Luteibacter rhizovicinus DSM 16549: one gene and its partner. The protein of the gene in region 1 interacts with the protein of each later gene in a pairwise test. Links are inferred from orthologs where the notes say so. Each region holds a gene or a part of one and is shown on either strand. Other genes may lie near its edges.

Region 1 (3,082 bases):
CGCGCTGACGCTGGATCATCCCCGCGTGCCCTGGTCGACCCTGCCGCTGGCGCTTTACGGCTGCGGCGTCCAGCTGGCCTTCCCGACCCTGACCCTGCTCCTGCTCGATCGTTTCCCCGAGCAGCGCGGCGGCGTGTCGTCGGTGCAGGCGTTCGGTAGCCTGATCTTCACCGCCATCGTCGCCGGCGTACTCTCGCCGGCGCTATCGGGCAGCATGCTCACCCTGGCTATCGGCACGACCGTGATGTGCCTGATCGGCCTTGGCGCATGGCTGACTTATGGCACGCTCGAACGCCGTCGACTGGCACGTACGCAAGCCGCCGCCGCATCGAGCGTCGTCTCGCAGATCGAGCGCAACGAGCCGGGATAGAGGCTCGCCTTCGGCCTCGCGTTGGGCTCTTCCCCACGGTGAGGCGAATGGCCGGTAGAGCGCCAAGCGCGACGCTCGCGTGCAACGCAGATGTCGCGCCCACGCAATGCAGATCCCGCACCGGCGCAACGCAGATCTTGGGTAGGAGCCGACTGTGTCGGCGAACCCTCAGGGCATCGTGCAAACGAGTGAGGCCGGATAGTGATGAGGCGAGCCCGGGCCCGAGTCCGAACCGCGTGCCTCAGCCAATAGGCAATCCACGCTCGCGCAGGAAAGCCTGCGCTTCCGGAGCATCCTGTTCAAACCAGGCACGCGTGGAGCCAAGGCGATAGGTGTACCCCCAGCGGTCCATGTCCTCCATCAGGCGAGCAGAGCCGACCGACGGCAGTTCGCCGGCGAGGACGATCTGCAGGTAGCAGGTGGCGTCTTCTTCCTCGATCGAATCGGTAGCGTCGGTGTGTACGAGCGCGCGCTTGTCCTCGGGAAGCACGATGAGGTGGCAGGCTTCGTGGAGCAGCGAGTGCACAGGCGTGTCGGCGCGGGCGTAGACCGTCGTGCCGATGATGCCGGCCTCGGTGTCGCCCCAGAAACTACCGGGAATGGCTTCGCCGTCGGCGACCTCGATGAGCGTGAGGCCGTAACGGGCGAGGAGGGTGCGCGGTTCGTCGAAGCCGATGGCGCCGACGCGGAGGACCGCGTCGGCGGAATCGGGTGCGTTCATGCCGAGGTAGCAGGCTTGCCGTCGGGAAGGGCGACCGAGAGTTCGAGCACTTCGTGGCCGCTGTCGCGGTCGAGGGTGACGTTCACCGCGTCGACATCGACGTTGACGTACTTGCGGATGACTTCGAGCAGCTCGTTACGCAGCAGCGGCAGGTAGTCGGGGCCGCCGCGCGCCGAACGCTCCTGGGCCACGATGATGCGCAGCCGTTCCTTGGCCACGCCCGCACTCGCTTCGGGTTTGCGCTTCAGGAAATCGAGAATACCCATGCTCAACCTCCGAAGACGCGCTTGAGGAAGCCCTTCTTGACCGGCTCGATGAAACGCAGCGGAAGCTCGCGACCGAGGATGCGGGCGACCGTATCCTTGTAGGCGAGACCGGCGTTGGAGTCATCGTTGAGGATCACGGGAACGCCGGCGTTCGATGCCGCGAGCACGTTCTCCGATTCGGGAATCACACCGACGACGCTGATGCCGAGGATGTCCTCGACGTCCTTGACGCTGAGCATCTCGCCGGCTTCGACGCGATTGGGGTTGTAGCGCGTGAGCAGCAGGTGCTGCTTGATCGGCGTTTCGCCCTTTTCGGCGCGGCGGGTCTTGCTGGCGAGCAGGCCGAGGATGCGGTCGGAGTCGCGCACGGACGAGACTTCCGGGTTGACGACGACGACGGCGTGATCGGCGAAGTACATGGCCAGGTGCGCACCCTTCTCGATGCCGGCCGGCGAATCGCAGACGACGAAGTCGAAGCCTTCCTTGGTCAGCTCGTCGAGGACCTTCTCGACACCTTCCTGGGTGAGTGCGTCCTTGTCGCGCGTCTGCGACGCGGCGAGCACGAACAGCGTCTCGTGGCGCTTGTCCTTGATCAGGGCCTGCTTGAGCGTGGCTTCGCCATGTACGACGTTGACGAAGTCGTACACCACGCGCCGCTCGCAGCCCATGATGAGGTCCAGGTTGCGCAGGCCGACGTCGAAATCGATGACGGCGACTTTCTTGCCTTCGAGAGCAAGACCGGTGGCGAGGGAGGCGCTGGTGGTGGTCTTGCCGACTCCGCCCTTGCCGGAGGTGACGACGATGATTTCTGTCAAGAGATGTCTCCGCGAATAAGCGTGGGACCGCGCGTCACAGGCGCGCGATCATGAGTTTTCCATTATCGAGCCAGCATTGCACGGCCTGGCCCTCGAATTCCTTTGGCATGTCTTCGAACACGCGGTAATGCCCGGCGATCGCGACCAGTTCGGCGCGGAAGTCGGAGCAGAAGATGCGTGCGGATTCGTCGCCCTGCGCGCCAGCCATGGCGCGGCCGCGAAGGCTGCCGTAGATGTGGATCGAGCCATCGGCGATGACTTCCGCGCCATTGGCGACGGCGGCGGTGACGACGAGGTCGCGGTCACGCGCGTAGACCTGCTGGCCGGAGCGCACGGCGCTGCCGGTGTGGTGCTGGGCTGTCGTGCTGCTGCCCGGTTCATGGTCCTGGTCCATCGGGGCCATCGCGGCCACCGGTTCGCTGCGCGCCGGTGCAGCGGCACCCGGCGCGGTCGCGACCTGGCCGGGTTCGTACTGCGCGCGGAACTTGGCGATCAGCGGCAGGTTCATCCGTTCGGCGAGTGCTTCGGTCTCCGGCGTGCCATAGGCGATGCCGACCGGCAGCATGCCGGCGCTGCGAATGGCTTCGAGCAAGGCATCGACCATGCCGTCGTCGGGCAGCTTGGGCAGGTGCGAGAGATCGAGCACGACCGCCGCACGGGCGAACATCTGCGGTGCCGAGCGCACGCGGCGCTCGAGTTCCTCGACAAGGGCGGCGGCGTCCACGCGGCGAAGGCGCACGCAGGCAATGCCGACCTGGCCGAAACGGAGGTCGCAGGCGGCTTCGAGGGGTTCGGCGCGGGCGTTCATGCGCTCACCTTGGGGCCGTCGATGGGGCGCTGACGCTCGCTGAGCCAAGCCACCGCAGGCAGGCCGTCCTGCTCGATATAGCGCTCACGCACGAACGGGAAG
Region 2 (3,104 bases), 1.1 Mb from region 1 along the record:
TCAGCCAGCTGCGTACGCAGATCGAAAACAATCGCATGGATTACATGCAGAAGCAGTCGCAAGCCGCGGCGCTCGCCTCGCAGATCAACGGCGAGTCCGAGGTCAACGCGGTGCAGACGGTGGGTGGCATCTATACGACGCAGCTGGGCGATCTGCAGGGCCAGCTGGACAAGCTGCTGCTCAACTACACCGACGACTACCCCGACGTGATCCGCCTGCGCCACCAGATCGAAGACGTCCGCAAGCAGGCACAGACGGCCGATGCGCAGCGCGCGGCAGGCGGCCCGATGCCGATCGATCATTCGACGACGATGAACCCGGTGTACCAGCAGATGCGTCTGCAGCTGTCCGCCGTCCGCGGCGATGCCGCCGCCAGCGCAGCCCGGGTGGGCGCCAGCGAATCCATGCTCCAGTCCGAACTCGAACGCAGCAAGCGTATTGCCAGTTCGGAAAATGTCATCGCCGAGCTCACCCGCGACTACAACGTCAATCGCGATGTCTACCAGGACCTCCTGAAACGTCGTGAGAACGCCCGCGTGTCGATGAACCTGGACGCCGAGCAGCGAGGCCTGACCTTCCTCGTGCAGAACCCGGCGGTCATGCCGCTGGTGCCGTCGGGCCTCCGCTTCATGCACTTCGGCCTGGCCGGGTTGGCGCTTTCCCTGGCTATCCCCTTCGGCCTGCTCTTCGCGGTGGCTCGCTTCGATCCACGCGTCCGCTCGGTCGGTCAGCTCGAGCGCGCGACGGGTTTCCCGGTACTCGCGTCGATTCCGTTCTACCCGACGCCACGTGACCGTCGGCGCGACCACCTGCAAAACATGGTGCTCGGCCTGATCGTCGCCGGCGTCGGTGCGGTGTACCTGCTGCTGTTCTGGATGAGGATGAAGGGCTGACATGAACAAAATGGCCGCGAACAACACCGAATTCAGCGACATGCTCTCCGACCATCATGGCGATCCCCACCACGGTGACGCGCATGCGACCCCCAACCACTCGATCGCGCGGATGCGTGAGGAGGCTGGCGCACTGGCGCCGATCGACTGCGAGCGCAAGCGCCTGATCCATCGCGAGGAGTCCGTGCGGCAGCAGTCGGATGCCTTCCGCGGTATCCGCACACGGCTGCTCGAGATGGCCGGCGAGAGCAACTTCATCACGCTCGTGGTGGCCGTGAGCCCACGTTCGGGCGGCAGCTTCGTCACCCGCAACCTGGCAGCGGCCTTCGCCTTCGACGAGGCCAAGACCAGCCTGTTGATGGACTGCAACCTGCGTTATCCGAACCAGCACAAGGCGTTGGGAATCGAGCCGCGGACCGGTGGGCTCATCGACTTCCTCGAACATCCCTCGCGCGGCATCGCGTCGATCATGTACCACACGGGGGTGCCGCGCCTGCGCCTGATTCCGGCGGGCAAATCGCGCGAAAACAGCGGCGAGTATTTCTCCTCGTTCCGGATGCGCGCGGTGCTCGACTCGCTGCGCTGTCGCTATCCCGACCGCTACCTCTTCCTCGATGGCCCACCGGTCAAGGGCTCGCCGGATGCACGCATCCTCGCGGATCTCGCCGACTTCGTCGTCATCGTCGCGGGCTATGGGCGGGACACGCCGGCCTCGATCAACCAGGCCGTCGCCAATTTCGATCCCGCCAAGCTCGCGGGCGTGGTTTTCAATCAGTCGCCGTAAGGACGACGCTCGCGTGGAACGACCGGCAGGCGTTCCACGGACACAGGGGCTAAGGGAGGGAACATGCCGGCATCGACAAGGCTCGCCCGTGCGATCGTGATCGGGCTCGCGTCGGCACCCACCATGGCGCTCGCGGGTACCTTCGACTACACGCTCTATGCAGGACTGGAACACAGCAACAATATCGCGTTGTCGTCCGATCGGCCGATCAGCGAGACCGTCTTCACCCCCGGCACGACCTTCCAGTACACCCAGTTCGGCTCGACCTTCCAGGCCAACGTGGCCGGTACGCTCGAGTACCGAAAGTACCTGCAAAACGATTTCGATTCGCAGACCCAGACCCAGTTGGCGGCCCAGGCCAACTGGACGGCGATACCCGAACGCCTGGACTTTTCCCTCGAGGACTATGCGGGTGTGCAGCCGGTGGATCAGCTGTCGGCGAATTCCCCGAATAACGAGCAGCAGACCAACGTCGTTCTGTTCGGACCGACCTTCCGCATGCGCTTCGGCGATGCCACGCGCGCCCAGGTGGAGCTGCGTTACATCGACAGCTACGCCTCGAAGGTGGACGAGTTCGATTCGACGCGTGGCCTTGCCGCGCTTCGGCTGTATCGCGATCTGAACCCGACCGACACACTGTCGGGCAATGTCGAGTTCCAGCGGGTGGACTTCGATAAGCAGCCCTCCAGCGAGAATTACGATCGCAAGGAGGCTTACCTGCGTTACACGAGCAACCTGGCGCATTTCGACGCGGACATCCTGCTCGGCGGCACGCGCCTGAGCTTCGACCAGGGCCGTAATGCGACTGCGCCGCTGGCGCGGATACAGATCGGCTGGCAGCCCTCGACCGAGAACTCGCTGAGCGTCGCGGGTATCTACCAGTACGCGGACGCCGCGCAAGACATCATCACGACCCCGGGACTGTTCGCCGCCAGCGGGGCCTCGGCCAATCGCACTGAAGCGATCGATCCTTTCGCGAACACGGGCGGACTCGGTCGCGGTTCGTCGACGGGCATCGGTGTCGGCAGCGCCGTCATCGGCTCGGACGTGTACAAGGAAAAACGCTTCGAGGCGACCTGGGTGTGGCAGCAGCCGCGCCTGGGCGTGACGGTATCGCCGTCATACAGCCAGCTTCGCTACCTCGATGACAACACCTTCAATCAGACCGGCAAGGGTGTCAGCGCCGGCGTGAGCTACCGACTCAAGCCGACACTCACGCTCACCGGGTTCGGGACTTACGACCGCACCAAGTACGACAGTTTCGACCGCACCGACAAGACCGTTCGCCTGGGCCTGGACCTGGGTCAGCAGGTGAATCGGCACTGGACCTGGCATGCGTCGGTGGCGCGCGAGCGCCGGACCAGCGACGCGGTGGGCCAGAGCTATCGAGAAACCGAATTCTTCATCGGCGTGGTCTACCGGAGATA

Evidence for each region.
Region 2: the proteins of minD (region 1) and BJI69_RS16990 interact in binary tests that used the Bacillus subtilis proteins (3 or more experiments, as listed by UniProt). The link is inferred for Luteibacter rhizovicinus DSM 16549 from one-to-one orthologs.

Annotation. Positions count from the first base shown.
Region 1 is NZ_CP017480.1:2,635,944-2,639,025, forward strand. The notes cover bases 267-3,028. They hold minD (septum site-determining protein MinD), read right to left. Parts: upstream 2,173-3,028; coding sequence 1,360-2,172; downstream 267-1,359. Other genes in these bases: BJI69_RS11890 (multidrug effflux MFS transporter), read left to right, coding at 267-370; BJI69_RS11895 (hypothetical protein), read right to left, coding at 612-1,091; minE (cell division topological specificity factor MinE), read right to left, coding at 1,088-1,357; minC (septum site-determining protein MinC), read right to left, coding at 2,207-2,980; BJI69_RS11915 (GNAT family N-acetyltransferase), read right to left, coding at 2,977-3,028. In the rest of the region: more of BJI69_RS11890, read left to right, coding at 1-266; more of BJI69_RS11915, read right to left, coding at 3,029-3,082. UniProt on the Bacillus subtilis protein: ATPase required for the correct placement of the division site. Cell division inhibitors MinC and MinD act in concert to form an inhibitor capable of blocking formation of the polar Z ring septums.
Region 2 is NZ_CP017480.1:3,689,930-3,693,033, forward strand. The notes cover bases 2-2,785. They hold BJI69_RS16990 (P-loop NTPase family protein), read left to right. Parts: upstream 2-894; coding sequence 895-1,677; downstream 1,678-2,785. Other genes in these bases: BJI69_RS16985 (XrtA system polysaccharide chain length determinant), read left to right, coding at 2-893; BJI69_RS16995 (outer membrane beta-barrel protein), read left to right, coding at 1,741-2,785. In the rest of the region: more of BJI69_RS16985, read left to right, coding at 1-1; more of BJI69_RS16995, read left to right, coding at 2,786-3,104. UniProt on the Bacillus subtilis protein: May be involved in the regulation of capsular polysaccharide biosynthesis. Autophosphorylates in vitro. Phosphorylates and activates in vitro two UDP-glucose dehydrogenases, YwqF and TuaD, as well as the DNA-binding proteins Ssb and SsbB.